One region of the Vibrio sp. AH4 genome, then DNA from elsewhere that is predicted to be linked to it. Evidence: predicted binding sites of a transcription regulator. Region 1 holds the regulator's gene; the other holds the start of a gene.
The links. The regulator PurR, encoded in region 1, represses purine synthesis genes. The targets are predictions, from matches to a motif close to TNANGNAAACGTTTNCNTNA.
Positions count from the first base shown of each region.

Region 2: the regulator PurR is predicted to act here: its motif matches at 3,144-3,163, upstream of pckA (phosphoenolpyruvate carboxykinase (ATP)).

Region 1 covers NZ_JALAIV010000001.1:2,648,355-2,656,680, reverse strand. The annotation lists gene glgA (glycogen synthase GlgA) at 1-199, shown strand, start outside; gene MKA69_RS12185 (alpha/beta fold hydrolase) at 330-1,136, shown strand; gene MKA69_RS12180 (putative signal transducing protein) at 1,142-1,453, opposite strand; gene MKA69_RS12175 (TVP38/TMEM64 family protein) at 1,477-2,166, opposite strand; gene MKA69_RS12170 (TfoX/Sxy family DNA transformation protein) at 2,448-3,035, opposite strand; cyclic di-GMP riboswitch class I at 3,150-3,235, opposite strand; gene purR (HTH-type transcriptional repressor PurR) at 3,394-4,404, opposite strand; gene torD (molecular chaperone TorD) at 4,760-5,419, opposite strand; gene torR (two-component system response regulator TorR) at 5,644-6,348, shown strand; gene elyC (envelope biogenesis factor ElyC) at 6,455-7,276, opposite strand; gene cmoM (tRNA uridine 5-oxyacetic acid(34) methyltransferase CmoM) at 7,393-8,175, shown strand; gene mukF (chromosome partition protein MukF) at 8,187-8,326, shown strand, end outside.
Region 2 covers NZ_JALAIV010000001.1:767,562-775,887, forward strand. The annotation lists gene gspD (type II secretion system secretin GspD) at 1-522, opposite strand, end outside; gene gspC (type II secretion system protein GspC) at 568-1,485, opposite strand; gene hslR (ribosome-associated heat shock protein Hsp15) at 1,715-2,092, shown strand; gene hslO (Hsp33 family molecular chaperone HslO) at 2,126-3,001, shown strand; gene pckA (phosphoenolpyruvate carboxykinase (ATP)) at 3,338-4,966, shown strand; gene MKA69_RS03715 (AsmA family protein) at 5,105-6,991, shown strand; gene MKA69_RS03720 (bifunctional GNAT family N-acetyltransferase/hotdog fold thioesterase) at 7,007-7,930, opposite strand; gene dtd (D-aminoacyl-tRNA deacylase) at 8,001-8,326, opposite strand, start outside.

The sequences.
Region 1 (8,326 bases):
TGAGCGTGCAACGGGTTTTGGTTATCAAGAACCCACACCTGAAGCGTTACTGATCACCATGCAGCGTGCCTTGCTGTTTTATCTCCAACAACCTGAGGACATGCTCAAAGTACAGCAACGTGCGATGCAGCAAAACTTCAGTTGGGAAGAGTCAGCACAGGAATACATGAAAATGTATCGTTTGGCGCGATTTGGTTAGAAGTAAATTTTAAAGCTAAGGCACCTTTGGGTGCCTTTATTTTCTGCTCGGTTCAACAGTTTCTTACAACTGAAGTGATTTTCCACACACGGTTTATGGTAGTCTTGGCCTGCGTAATAACGAGGTGCCAATGTCTGCGATTGCTGAAAACGTTCTGTTTCATAAAACCTACCTTCATCCTACCAGTCACGAATGGGTGGTTTTCGTGCATGGTGCTGGAGGCAGCTCCTCAATTTGGTTTAAGCAGATCAAAGCCTATCGTCAGCATTTTAACTTGTTACTCATCGATTTGCGTGGGCATGGTAAATCAAACCAATTGCTCAGAGATTGGATAGCCAATCGCTATACTTTCAAAACGGTCACCCTTGATGTGCTTAAAGTGTTGGATCATCTGAAAATTCAGTCAGCCCATTTTGTGGGCATGTCCCTTGGTACGATCATAGTGCGTAACCTTGCCGAGCTGGCAACGCACCGAGTTAGTTCCATGGTGCTTGGGGGGGCGGTAACGCGGCTCAATGCTCGCTCACAACTGTTGGTCAGGCTAGGGCATTTAAGCAAACATCTCATCCCTTATATGTGGCTGTATCGCTTATTTGCTTACATTGTGATGCCGCAGCGCAGCCAAAAAGAATCACGCCATCTCTTTATCCGTGAAGCTCAAAAGCTGTGTCAGAAAGAATTTAAACGTTGGTTTACATTAACGGCTGAAGTCAATCCCATGATGCGCTACTTCCGTGATCGTGAATTACCGATCCCCACTTTATATTTGATGGGGGAGAAGGATTACATGTTTATCCACCCGGTGAAGGAGATGGTGGCGCTGCATGCGCAAAGTGAACTGTATGAGATCCCCAATTGTGGACATGTATGTAATGTGGAACAGCCTGAACTGTTTAACCAGCGTTCGATAGAATTTATTCAGCGCCAGATCCGTTAACGCCGTCACTCATTATTTTGGGCAAACCCACACTGCCAACAAACGCTAAATTGTCCCTCATGGCTTTCGCCGCATTGAGGGCATAACCAGTGAGACTGCTTTGGTGGATTAAGAAACTCAGCGATGATTTGCTCGGCAGCGGTTTTCTGCTGAGGTTTCTTTAGCCAAAGTGATGGCGCGCTGCTGGAATCCATCGGGAGCTCCCCACGCAGCGCAAAGAGCATCTCTCCACGCAATTCACACAAAATCCCTTGTTGATGCAACAACTGCATCAAGATATGAGCCTCTAAAGGATGATTTGCAGTATAAATTTTCATCATGGTTGATGGGGTTTAAAAGCCTATTTTATAGGGGATGATATTGGCCGGCGTTGAACTTTATTCATTAACCATTTCACCACCACGGGGAATACACCTAGCAGCACAAAAGAGGCGAGCACTGGCGCAGAAACGATCTGACTCAAGCTAGAGATGTCAGCCAGTTGAGTACCTGCATTGAGATAAACCGCGGTGCCAGGCAGCATGCCTAATTGGCTGACCCAGTAGTAACGCCAAATGGAAATTGGCGTGAGCCCCATGACTAAGTTAATCAAAAAGAAGGGAAAAATGGGAATTAAGCGTAGCGAGAGCAGATAAAAAGCCCCATCCCGTTCGACACCTTGGTTAATGGTTAACAGCTTATCGGCAAATTTAGCTTGAACCCAATCGCGCAATAAAAAGCGGCTGCTGAGAAAGGCAAGTGTTGCACCAATCGTACTTGCAAAAGAGGCGAGCAGCAGACTGAGCCAAAACCCAAACAGTGCGGCACCCAATAGGGTGACGACAGTGGCACCGGGGACCGAAAAGGCTGTCAGTAGGACATACAATACAAAATAGATAAATGCGGCTTGCACAAGATGTGCATCAATGTAGTTTGCCAACTCGGCTTGCTTGGCTTTGGCGACATCTAACGTGAGATAGTGGCTAAATTGTGTCACCAAGATCGCCGTTATCGCGATCAAAATAAGGGCAATGATGAGCTTTTTGTTCATGAGCGGTACCTAGTCAGCACTTTGATATTGAAGCTTTTGATGGTGATAAATGGAATACCTTATCCCTTAGTCATGAAAGCGATTGCCTCAAGACTTGGGTATAAGTATATCTACTCAAAATAAATTCGCCCGATTGGTGTGAACAAGGGCTATGAAGTAGAAGACAGGGGATGCAGCGTATTTCTTTCAAAAAAATAACGCGCCCGAGTGGACGCGTTATCAGATTTTACTCAAGGTATTCATACAAACTCGGCGAGGAAAGACAGACTCAAAACGAGAAATCAAAGGTGTCTTAGTAGTTCGTCACGACGATTTTGTGGGATCACTGACCAATGTTTACCTTCGATTGCTCCCTCTAAAGCCCATAACAGCTCAAGGCTAACCTCTGCCGAATGGGTACGTTGAATGGCTTTATATGCTTCAACAGAACCGAAAGAGTGCAAAGACTCGACGCTTTCGATACCGGCTTTCTTGAGCATTCTTTCCGTTGCTAAACGCAAGTTGGGAAGATCTTTCAAACGGTCAGGCTTTGCTTGTGCTTGTGTTTCACGTTCGGTCTTAGCGACCTCAAGCGCAATACGAGCTTCACTTAAGATAGAGGCTGGATTACTCCAACAATCATCAGGTAGAGCGTAGTACTTAGTCACGACAGGAAAGCCACGTTTTTTATAAACATAAGGTTCATAACCTTGCTGTTTGAACTTTTCGATTGTGGCATCGTCTGCACGGATGTGCAGCGTATCGTTAACCACAAGCGCAAACATAGTTTCGTCGACGAAAATACCAAAGCCACCAAACATTGAACGAGATTTCACACGTCCTAGCTGCTCAAAGAGCCGCATTGAATCTTTTAATACTGGTTTATCCATGCTGTTAGTCTCGGAGTATTGTTACATACGCCACCAAATCAGGTCCGAGAAAATTAGCAAAATCATGCAACTGCCGTGTCAATGATGAGTCAACATAGTGTATGCATTTTTGCCATCGGTAACCCCGCTACCTACCTATGTTCTGGTTTAGGCCGGAGGCTTTGCGTCCCACTCTTTCGAATGGTTTGCCCTGTGCGTGACATTTTTCCTGATAAAAAATAACCAAACTTGGGTCATTCTCACATACTGATATTTCAATTGTGAGAATGAGCCATGTTAATAATACTCGCTCTACATTAGTTTTGTCATATTTATGTGACAAGCTTTCAAATATAGGCTCTGTGAATTGTCAAGAAAGTTAGGATTTTGTCAAGTCTTTCACAGTGTCGCGTTCGACGATCTCAGGATGCATCTCGAAAATTCGGCGCTCGTGTTCTTTATCTTTAATACGCTCTAAAAGAATTTCGAACGCATTTTTACCCACACGACGCTTAGGTTGGTGCACGGTGGTCAGTGGTGGAGAGAAGTATTCGGCCAGTTCGATATTATCGTAACCAATCACGGATATTTCTTCAGGAACACGAATTCCTTTTTGTTGCAAACGGCTCATAAGACCTAATGCCATGGTGTCGTTGAAGCAGAATACGGCAGTTGGACGCTTATCCATAGCAATGATTTTGTCGGCAGCAAGGACTGCGGTATCACACTCAAAATTACCTTCTAGAATCCAATCTTCATTCACGGGTAAGTGCGCTTCAGCCATCGCTCGGCGGAAACCTTGAATACGCTCTTGGCAAGCGGCTTTGACAAAATGACCACTTAAACAGGCAATGTCTGTGTGTCCACGATCCGTCAGATATTTGGTCGCGAGATAGCCACCTTCCTCTGAGTTATCGATGATTTTATCAGCGTGCGACGTTTCTGGACCCCAATCCATGATCACTTTTGGAATGTCTTTGTGAGCGTCGAGCATTTCCTGCAGCTCTTGAGTCAGGTCTGAACACATGACTAAAATGCCATCCACACGTTTTTCGGCCAGCATGCGAATGTAATCACGTTGTTTTTCATAGATGCCGCCCGTGTTACACAGAATCAAGGTGTAGCCTTGACGGTAACAGTAGCTTTCCACACCATCGATCACTTCAGAGAAAAACAGGTTTGTTGATTGAGTCACTAGCATGCCAATAGTGCGTGTAGTGTTGCACTTCAAACTACGTGCGACCGCACTCGGTGCATAGTTGAGTTGCTTAACCGCTTCCATCACTTTCTCTTGGGTGGTTTCTGCCACAAAGCGAGTTTTGTTGATAACGTGAGAAACGGTAGTGGTAGACACGCCAGCAAGGCGCGCTACATCTTTAATCGTAGCCATAGAGTGTTCCTGTCGATGACTGCTGATGCCAGCGAATGTTATTGGTTAATTAAATCAGCAGAAGTAAGGCGAGACTGAGCGAATCTTCACACTCTGTGCGGCGAGGAACCACATATACCGTACGTAAAGCGCTTCAATCATTATGCCTAAAGTAATAAAAATACAAAAACCGCCAAGAAACAGCGGTTTACATTTTTATTCGTTTTTATCGTTTGCGGGTGGATTTTAGACTGCAAATGTATCCACCGCAACGAAATTCATTCATCAAACTTTAAGTTCTTTCACAATTGATTTGTTTATGCCCCTGACTTTTTGCAACAGCAAAGTGGGCAGCTTAAAAATCGCTACGTTGTGATTAAAGACTCTGGCGAAGCTCATCAATGTAACGTTGATCTTGTTGTAAAAAAGCCAACGTTAGTCGAGCCGCCGCCGAGTAGAAACCAAATGCGTCAAACTGTGTACAACGTTCAACAAAAACGGATAACCAACTCAATAAGTGTTGAGCAATAAAATCAGATTGTGCTTTGAGAGCGGAGTTAACGTCAGAGCCTTCTTGATTCGGGTTATTGCTGATAACAAGATGCGCAAGAAAGTCGAGTTGAATCGCGAGATGGTCGGCGGGCTCATTAAGGTTCGGATCCACATTCACGTTATAGTGGCTCAGTAACTCACGCATGAGTTGTGCCGGTTTGCCATTGAGTAACCCTTTGTCAGTGTAGACAGAGGCATAGGGTAGCGCTGAGTCACGATCGGACTTTAAAAATAGATCACAAAAATCAGCGGCAAGTTCCAGTTGTGCATCTTGACGATCTTGCAAGCGATTGAGTGCATCAATCAAATGTTTCACTTCCGTCGCTAAGCTTTCTTCATCGGCTAGTCCGGTTAAGAAAGTACGGATTTCAGCTGAGTGATAGTGTGCGATATCTTGTTCAGTCAGCTCTTTAAAAAAGAGACTCGACAGCCACCAGTAAATTTCTGCGCGTTTTTCATTGAGGATATTCAGTTCTTGGATCATGTTTGCACTCCCAATCGATTGACGCTTAGTCTAAACCATAAAAATGAACAGCTATCATGCAAGATATGACAAGTTGTGAAAAGAAAAGAACACGTTGTTAATCTGTTAAATAAAGCTTGCGTTGCATCAAGGAAAAGTGGGGTTTCTCACGATATTCCTCGAATTATTAACAAATGTGAATAGAATGAGTGAGCGATAAATCCCGTTATTTAAAATGGTGCACTATGAGTTATCACGTACTTGTGGTTGAAGATGACCTCGTCACCCGTAGTAAGTTAAGCGGTTACTTTCAAAATGAAGGTTACCAAGTAACAGAAGCGGAAAGTGGCGCACAAATGAGAGAAGCACTTGAGCTCAATGACATTGATTTAGTCTTGCTAGACATTAACTTGCCTGGTGAAGATGGATTGCTATTGACGCGAGAGCTGCGTGGCCAGTCGGAGATTGGCATTATTTTAGTGACAGGACGCACAGACAGTATCGATAAAATTGTTGGCCTTGAAATGGGTGCTGACGATTATGTGACTAAACCTGTCGATTTACGTGAGCTACAAGTTCGAGTGAAAAACTTGTTGTGGCGTATTTCGTTGGCTCGCCGCGATAAATACAGTGAGAAGACAGACGATACGTTGGTTTACTTTGGCGAGTGGACATTCGATATACAGCGTCGTGCTTTGAGCCGTAATGGTGAGCCGGTTAAACTCACCAAAGCAGAATACGAGTTGTTGGTTGCACTTTCCTCTTATCCTAATCAAGTGCTGAGCCGTGAGCGCATTTTGAATATGATCAGCCATCGTGTGGATGCGCCAAATGATCGTACTATTGATGTGTTGATTCGACGTATGCGCGCCAAGATGGAAATGGATCCGAAGAACCCGCAAATTTTTGTCACAGTTCACGGTGAAGGGTACATGTTCGCAGGGGATTAAGCTCGTTTGAACTCAATTTGCATACATACTGCTTATCATCAACAAAGAAAAACCGGCGTATTTGCCGGTTTTTTACATTTTTAACAACTTGGCGGAGGGGAAACGATTAGGGCGTTGTCGGAGCTTCTTCTACGACAGAGGGCGTTCCTACCTGTTCACTGCCATCTCCGGCAACGGTATCACGCAGTTTTTGCCACAATAAGCCTAAGGTTTCGTACCAATACTGTTCGGTTTGCTCAAGATAGCGTGATTTAGGAATGTATTTATCCCAAGGCTGAACAATATTGAGATGACCTAAGTAGTTAGTCGGTGCTGGTATTGGCGTTAAACCTGCCGATTCAAATTCGCGCATCGCACGCTTCATATGGCTTGCTGAGGTGACCAGTACCATGCGCTTTTGTTGCACGAAAGCCGCGGCTTGGCGCGCTTCTTCCCAAGTATCTTTGGCGGTTTCCAGCAAAATAATATCCGATTTCGGTACGCCTAACGCTAAAGCGACACGCGCCATCATCCGAGCGTGGCTAACTTCACTACCACCAGCGTAACCGGAGAGGATCAGTTTTGAACCCGGATACATACGACTAATACGAATGCCTTCTGTTAAGCGCATGAGCGCAGCACGAGTAAGCTCGGAGGTGGGAGGGATGTCATCATCAACCACATGGCCATTACCGAGTACCATCACGTAGTCAAGAGTACCTTCTACGGGTAAAAATGCCGTGTAAGTACGTTCAAGTGGCATCAATAAACGAGTCGCCACGGGTTGAAAGGAAACCAGAAATAACCCAGTGAGGGAGAACAACACCACTAGGCAGCCAGTTTTACGTTTTGCCGTGAACATGATCAGCATCAGGCCCACGAAACCAATGATCAGCAGCGCTGGCAGAGGCATCAACAGTGAAGAAAAAATTTTTTTCAGCTCAAACATAGAGAAAACAGTCCGAAAAAACAGCACTTGAGTATAAAAAGAGTCGAAGCCTCTTTATTCCTGCCATTCGTATGACAGAATAGCAGGCACGGTTCGTTATCATAACTCAAGCTACTGTGACAGAAGATCGCAATTTCGACGATATTGCCCACAAATTTGCAAAAAATATATACGGTTCTGACAAAGGTGAGATCCGCCAAGTCATTGTTTGGGAAGATTTGGAGCAGCTTCTCAGTCAACTGGACGCGCAAAAAGTTCCCTTGCACGTACTCGATGCAGGTGGCGGCTTGGCGCAAGTATCGCAAAAAATCGCTCGCCTTGGGCATCGAGTGACACTCTGTGATCTTTCTTCGGAAATGTTGCAATTGGCCGAGCAGGATATTGCAAACAATGGCCTGCTTGAGCAGTATCGCTTCGTCCATTCACCAGTGCAGACGATTCAAGCACACCTTGATGCGCCCGTGGATTTGGTGCTGTTTCATGCGGTGATGGAATGGTTAGCGGAACCCAAACCAGCGTTGCAAAATTTGCTGGCGCAAGTCAGACCGGGCGGCATGGTGTCGGTGATGTTTTACAACTATCACGGTTTGGTTTACAAAAACGCCGTGTGTGGCAACATTCCGCACGTGCTAGAAGATATGCCGCACCGCAAACGGTTCAAATTACAACCGCAGAAAGGCTTACTCCCCGAAGAGGTCTACCAATGGATCGAAGAATCGGGTTTTGAGATCTGCGGGAAATCCGGTATTCGTTGTTTCAGTGATTACATCGGAAACATGAAAAACATGGGCGAATACCAGTATGAGGATTTGGTGGCACTGGAGCGCAAATTCTGCCGTCAGGAGCCTTACCTCTCATTGGGCCGATACATTCACGTATGGGCTAAGAAAAAACAATAACAGGAAACACAATGAGTGAGTTTACTCAGGATACTGTGCAAAAGCCTATCGACGAACTCGTCACTTGGGTAAAACAGTATGACTTCTCATTGAATCTGCCTACTGAGCGGCTGGCATTTTTGCTCGCGATTGCTGTGCTCAGTAATGAAAG
Region 2 (8,326 bases), 1.9 Mb from region 1:
GTTCACCACCGCAGCGCGACCGGTGATCAAGATGATGTTAGCTGGGTCGTAGTGCACCACGTTACCCGCGCCTGCGTTATCAATCAGTTGGCGCAGTAGCGGTGACAGTTCACGTACCGACACATTTTTCACCGCCACCACTTGGGTAATGACAGAGTCTCCACTGGCACGCTCTTCCCCACTCAAAACTGGAATCGCTGAGGTTTTCGCATCTTTGGATTTGATCACCTTGAGCACGCCGTTGTCCATTTCGACCACAGCGAAGCCATACACTTCAAGCACACTGAGGAAAAAACTGTAATACTGCTCTTCGTTTAAGGTATCAAAACTGCGCACATCCACTTTGCCGCGCACCGAAGGGTCGACAATGATGGTCTTCTCAAGATTGCGCCCAACAATATTGATAAATTCTTGAATGTCGGTGCCTTTGAAGCTGGCACTGAACTCATTTGCCATCGCTAGAGGTGTGGACAGTAAACTGCCTGCCAACAGCCATGAACTTTTTTTCAGCCAAAATTTCACTGGGAACTCCCTTGCCTCACTAACGCGTTGTCACCCGCCTCAGCGTTAAAATTGAATATATACATCATGTTGTTGACCATCACGTTCAACTGTCAGATTCATTTCAGTCATATCATTCATTGACTGAAACACGGTGTTCATTACATTGGGATCGGTCAAATCCAAGCCATTAATCGCCACTGCGACATCGCCATCTTGCAGACCAATCGATTCAAAGAGTGCCGGATCTTTTCCGGGGCTCACTCGATAACCGAGCACTTTGTCATCCCGCTTTACCTGAGACAGGCGCACATACTGGAAAATTTCCTGCGGATTTCGGGTAATCGCTTCACGAATAGCATCAAGCTTCTCTTCCAACTGAGGTGCAGGCGTCGAGGCTTGACCTTGACGTGGGATCGGTGCGTTAGGCGTAGACGGTACAGCTGGCGCAGAATAGTCCAATCCTTCAAGCATCAAGGTTTCATCACGGCCAGCATTACTCAGAATGACACGATCTGGCATCACCGCTTTTAATTTGACCTGTGTGCCTTCAATCACCTCATTGATCCCGTAGGTGGCTTGCACACCACGGTTTGCAATCACCGCCAAGCTTTTTTGCGTATCATTGCTAGCGACCACGCCAGATAAAACAAGGCTCAAACGAGTTTTGGGGGCATCAACCACCACGGGCTGCTCAACCACAGGCTCTTTTGGTTCAGTAAACACACCAAACAGATCACCTTTTTGCAATACGCTAATATCCAGCGGCTGACGATCCGGCTTTAAGCCTGATAGGGTTGGGCTCCAACTCGGCGCTTGTGCTTGTTCGCCCAGCATTAACCACACCATTTTGCCCAACGTCCAAGCCGAGGCCACCAGCAGCACTAGCGTCAATCCTTCACTGATTGGCTTTTGCCACCGCTGTGCATTTTGGCTAATCAAACGCGGCCACGTTGCAAGCGGAGGAAGTTGTTTAAATTCCATAAATTTCCACGTTATTCCTTTCTGTACTTTTACGCTTCATTTCGCGCAAATTCGCCCGTACAGATGTTTTTCAAGACTTTATGCAGGCATGGCAATATAGCACAAGCCTTATTAAGAGATCCGTCTCAAACGTTAAATTGTCGACTTGCTTGAAAAACTGCCCCGCAAACACCATTGTTAATCAAGAAAATTGGCCAAAACGTAACAAGGTTAGAGAGGAAAAGGAGCAATGAGTTCCAGTGCAGATGACGTAAGGCTGGATAAATGGTTGTGGGCGGCAAGATTTTACAAAACTCGCTCGCTCGCGCGAAATATGGTCGAAGGTGGCAAAGTCCACTATAATGGCCAGCGCACCAAACCCAGTAAATCGGTAGAACTTGGTGCACAGATCACGCTACGTCAGGGACATGACGAGAAAACTGTCATTATCGAGAAGATCTCTGACCAACGCCGTGGAGCACCAGAAGCGCAGCAGCTCTACCGTGAAACGGCTGAAAGCATCGCTAAGCGTGAACGCAATGCCATGATGCGCCAGCTCAACCCGAGTCCGGATCGACGTCCAGACAAGAAACAGCGCCGAGATCTACTCAAATTTATCCATCAGTAATTAGCCGGACAATTCCTTATGACGACAAGCTCAATGGCGAACAACATGCTACATCGCTATCTTTTTGAAGACCTCTCCGTACGTGGTGAGTTAGTTCAACTGGACGATACTTATCAGCACATGATTTCCAGTCAGGAATATCCTGCTGCGGTAAAACACCTGATCGGCGAATTGCTGGTTGCCACATCGCTGCTCACGGCAACGCTGAAGTTTGAAGGCTCTATCACTCTGCAACTGCAAGGCGATGGTCCAGTCTCTCTGGTTGTGATTAACGGTGATAACAACCAACAAGTGCGTGGTGTAGCACGTTGGCAAGGCGATATTGCCGACAATGCCAATCTGCATGACATGCTGGGCAAAGGTCACCTAGTGATCACGATTGAACCTAAACAAGGCGAGCGCTATCAAGGGGTAGTCGGTTTGGAAGGCGAGACTCTTGCCGATGTACTCGAAGGTTACTTCCTACGTTCAGAGCAGCTCAAAACTCGTTTGTGGATCCGTGTCGGTGAGCATGCGGGCAAAGCCTGTGCGGCTGGCATGTTGCTGCAAATCGTACCCGATGGTAAAGGCTCTGCCGATGATTTCGAACATTTAGAACAATTAACTGACACCATTAAGAACGAAGAGTTATTTGCTCTACCTGCCGAAGAACTGCTGTACCGTCTATACAACCAAGAGAAAGTTCAGTTGTTCGCACCGCATCCGGTCAGCTTCCGTTGTGGTTGCTCACGTGAGCGCAGTGCAGCGGCGATCATGACCGTCGCACGTGATGAGATTAATGACATCCTTGCCCAAGAGGGTGCAGTGGCTCTACATTGCGATTATTGTGGCACCACTTACTCATTCGATGCTGCGCAAGTGGCTGAATTGTATGCGCCCCAAGGCGGAAATGGTCCCGTACTGCATTAATTCGCCGCGTTTAACAAGCACGTAAAAACCGCCAAAAAGTCAGCTCCCCGCTGGCTTTTTCTTTATAAAAAACCAATAAAATCAACGATCCAAATCACAGTACGCCGTACTTAATTTCTGAGAAGTATTAATCTTTGGCCTCTGGCGCAAAGGTTTGCGCGCACGATAAAATAGTAATGCCAATATATGTGACGAGTTACCTAAAACCACAGAAACTCGGTGGGCAATATTTGAACTGCCTCCCTGTTTTCTCCTAGGTCCGTTGCTAGCATGGTGAGCAGATAACAATTACATAAATTATTACAAAATCCCTACAAAATCCTACAAGGAGCACCTATGACCGTTATGGAACATACTAAGGCTGCACAACTCGATCTAGCCCAATATGGGATCACCGGCGTAACTGAAATAGTTCGTAACCCGAGCTATGAATTGTTATTTGCTGAAGAAACCCGTTCAGACCTCGAAGGTTATGAGCGTGGTGTGGTCACCGAATTAGGCGCGGTTGCGGTTGATACTGGCATCTTCACTGGCCGCTCACCAAAAGATAAGTTTATCGTAAAAGACGATACCACCCGCGATACTCTGTGGTGGACATCAGATAAAGCAAAAAACGATAACAAACCGATTAATCAAGAGGTCTGGAATGACCTGAAAGCACAAGTTACCAAACAGCTTTCAGGTAAACGCGTATTCGTATTAGATGGTTACTGTGGCGCGAATGCAGATACCCGTCTGAGCGTACGTTTTATTACCGAAGTCGCATGGCAAGCGCACTTTGTGAAAAACATGTTTATCCGCCCTAACGAAGACGAATTGGCACACTTTAAGCCAGACTTCGTAGTCATGAACGGCGCGAAATGCACCAATGCGAACTGGAAAGAGCAGGGTCTGAACTCAGAAAACTTCACCGTGTTTAACCTGACTGAGCGCATGCAGCTCATCGGCGGTACTTGGTACGGCGGTGAGATGAAAAAAGGCATGTTCGCGATGATGAACTACTTCCTGCCGCTGCAAGGTATTGCTTCTATGCACTGCTCTGCCAACATGGGCAAAGCGGGCGATGTTGCGATCTTCTTCGGCCTATCAGGTACCGGTAAGACCACTCTGTCAACTGATCCTAAACGTGCCTTGATCGGTGACGATGAGCACGGCTGGGATGATGATGGCGTGTTCAACTTTGAAGGTGGCTGCTACGCAAAAACCATCAAGCTGTCTAAAGAAGCAGAACCGGACATTTACAACGCAATCCGCCGTGATGCTTTGCTAGAAAACGTGACCGTACGCAGCGATGGCTCAATCGATTTTGATGATGGTTCTAAAACAGAAAACACTCGTGTTTCTTACCCTATCTATCACATCGACAACATCGTAAAACCGGTTTCTAAAGGCGGTCATGCGACAAAAGTGATCTTCCTGTCCGCGGATGCCTTTGGCGTATTGCCTCCAGTATCCAAACTGACTCCAGAGCAAACCAAGTACCACTTCTTGTCTGGCTTCACCGCCAAACTGGCAGGTACTGAGCGTGGTATTACTGAACCGACTCCAACTTTCTCAGCCTGTTTTGGCGCAGCGTTCCTCACTCTGCACCCAACCAAGTATGCGGAAGTGTTGGTGAAACGTATGGAAGCGGCGGGCGCAGAAGCCTATCTGGTCAACACTGGCTGGAATGGCAGCGGCAAACGTATCTCGATTAAAGATACGCGCGGCATCATTGATGCGATTTTGGATGGTTCCATCGAGAAAGCGGAAACCAAGCATATCCCGATCTTCAATCTGCAAGTGCCAACTGCATTGCCAGGTGTCGATCCGATGATCCTTGACCCACGTGATACTTATGTCGACCCACTACAATGGGAAAGCAAAGCCAAAGACTTGGCAACACGCTTTATCAACAACTTCGACAAGTACACCGATAACGCCGAAGGTAAAGCCTTGGTGGCGGCAGGTCCTAAGCTCGATTAATGCCAAATTGGCGTAAAAGTGATAACTGAGTAGCAAGCCCCTCTTTCGAGGGGCTTTTTTTGTTGCTGTCTCTCGTGCTTTACTCCAAGCTTGGGTGTGGATTGATGAGTAACATTGAATGATGGCAACGCAGAGATTATGAGAAAACTACTGGCCATGGGCGTAGCGGGTATCGCACTGCTACTGATTTTCGTATTAGCGGGGTTTGGCATTATGCATACCCGCTATTTCACGCCTTCTGCGCAATGGATAGTGCAGCAGTTGTGGCCGGAAACACTGCGCTTTGCCAAGATAGAATACCTGTACCCATTTAAGCTGCGCTTAAGTGATGTACAAATTGCCTCGGAACCCGCCATTGAATTACAGCAAATGGATTTGTGGGTAAACCCTTATGGATTACTTGAGAAAAAACTCGAAATCGACAGTGTTTTGATTGATGGTGCGAACCTCGCCCACGGCTTGCCTGCTTTCACCTTGCCCGATTCCGTCCATCTCAACCAGTTGGCGCTGCACAATATTGACTGGGCTGACCAAGGTATTATCGCGCGTGGGGTGAGTTTACAGATCAAACAGCCGGTTTGGGCTTCACCACAGCAGTTGTTACCTTACGGTAAAATCCAGCTTTCTGCCGAACAGATCAGCGTTGATGGTGAGGCCTTTAACCAAGTATTGGTTGATGCCAATTACCAAGCGCAAGACAGCACAGTGTATGGTTTTTCTTTCAACTGGCATCAGAGCCCAATTTCAGGACAAGCAGAGCAATATCCGCAAGGCTGGTCACTGGTCAATGTGACCATCAGCCGACTTCAACTCAATCTTGATCAGTGGCAAACCCACCCGCTATGGCAAAAGATATCGCCAAATATTCAACACATTAACAGTTTAGACCTGCTGAATAGCCAACTGACCATAAATGGTGTGGCGTGGGAAAACCTCAACCTTTCCATTGAGGATTACCGTCTTCAACAGAGCCTTTGGCAACAACCACAAGGTTACCTATCACTCAATGCTGATTCAGCACAATGGCGTGCCACACAGTGGGTGGAGCCTAGTGCCGAGTTGACTTTCACCCCCTCAGGCATCGAGATTGAAGGGCATACTCAAGTATGGCAAGGGGATGTGCAACTTAAGGGCAAGCTCTCCGAAACGAGTATCGCACTCTCCCAACTCTCCATCAGCGGCGTGAAGTGGATTGCAGAGCAGCCACAAGATTGGCAGATCTTCACCCAAGCCTTACCCGATTGGCAGAACGTCAGCATTGCTAAGCTGGATGTCAATAATCTACAACTCATCCAAACCGTTCAACCGCCTTTTTGGCAAGCCTCGGGGCTAAATGCCGATGGACAACAACTGCAATGGGCGAAGGATGGCCAATGGGGATTTTGGCAAGGTAAACTCGCAGTAACGGCCAACAGTGCCAGTTATGCCGGTATTCTGAGCACCCAAAGCGTGCTCAATATGCACAGTGAACAGGGTGTATGGCAGTTGACTCGCGCCTTTTTACCGCTGGAACACGGTTATATTGAAGCTCGTGCTAGCTGGGATTTATCGTCACTCAGTTCGCCTTGGCAGCTCTCACTCGACACTGATTCTCTACCTATTGGCCCACTGCAACCTTGGTTCAAGCTGCCGTTTGGCCTTGAAGCATTGGCGGATGTCAGCCTGACAGCGCAAGGTATGGCGGGTGATCGCAACATGCTCGCTCATTCACTTGATGGACAATTACAATTGAGTTTACGCCAAGGATTACTTTCACTGCGCGGTGAGCATACTTTCATCACCCAACCGTTTGAGTTAGAGGATCTCAAAGTGAACGCAGACCGAGGACGGATAACCATCACTCCCACGCCACTCAAAGGGCCAACGCTACAAGCTCAACTCAGTGGCAGCACCGACCTTATCGAACCGGAGCATGGCCAATGGTTATTGGCGATCACACAGCGCTGGGCAGATCAATGCATGGAATTACAATGGGATTTCAAACAGGCGGGACTGGTTGGTAAAGACTGTCGCAGCGCACCATAATGCGCTGCGTGACCATCAGGATTTTTGTGCCAACAACGCTTTATAGTTCGGGATCAGCATATAAGTACCGATAAACTCGATCGCTTCCACGTCACCGCTAGAGATGATGACACGCACCACAATACGTGCTTTGCGGCCCGATTCTAAACGGTCTAAATCGCCACTGATCCCATCAAGCGAAGTCGATGCCAGCGGATTTTGCACCACAGGGTGGCGATAGCGAATATGGCTATCCACCAACACAATATCGCCATGCAGATCGCGCTCGCGCATTAATAGCCAAGCCATGCCCCATCCCGTTAATGTTGCCAAGGTAAACGCTGAACCGGCGAACAAGGTATTGTGCGGATTAAGATTGGGATTGAGCTGCGCACAACACTGGAATTGATAACCCGTGTATTGCTGAATTTTAATGCCCATTTTATCGCTGATCGGAATTTGCTTCCCCCAGCGATCTTGCAGCTCGGTACACCATTCCGGTTTACGTAGCACATTAGCCATCGGGTCGAGAGGTTTCACCATCTGCTGATGGCGCACGGGGCCGCGTTCATCCGTCAATTCACCGCGTCGCTCGAAGCCATTTTTGGCATAAAACGGAATGGCATCTTCACGAGCATTACACACTAATCGCTTCGCACCCTCTTGGCGTGCTAAGGATTCAAGCGCAACAAGGATCAGTGAACCCATGCCTTTGGAGCGACGATTGGCTTTCACCGCCATATAACGGATCTGCCCTTCACTGTCAGGGGTAATGTAAAGACGGCCAATCGCCATCGGATAGCCACGGCTATCGACAATCATTCGGTGGTGACTCATCGAATCGTATTCATCACGCTCAGAGCCAATCGGCATTCGCCACGGTTCACGCAACATCTGCCAACGAAAATGGAAATACTTATTGAGCTGGTTATCCGTAGTCGGCGTAATAAGTTTGAACATACTCAATCCCTGAATAGGTGCCTTAATTCATTCAAGGCACGCTTGGTGGTTGCTTGGATAAGGTGGCAGATCAGGCCTGTAGCCAGAAAGTCACCGGACCATCATTGATCAGTGATACTTTCATATCTGCCGCAAAACGGCCGCGCTCCGTCGGTAAAACTTGCGTGCAAAGGTCTGAGAAATAATCATATAACCGCTCAGCCTCTTGTGGGGCTGCGCCACGCGAAAATCCGGCACGAGTACCTTTTTTCGTGTCTGCGGGAAGCGTAAATTGCGACACCACTAACACACTGCCCCCCACCTCTTTCACGCTTAAATTCATCTTGCCCTCACTATCTTCAAACACTCGATAGCTGGTCACTCGCTCAACCAATCGCTTGGCTTTCGCTTCATCAT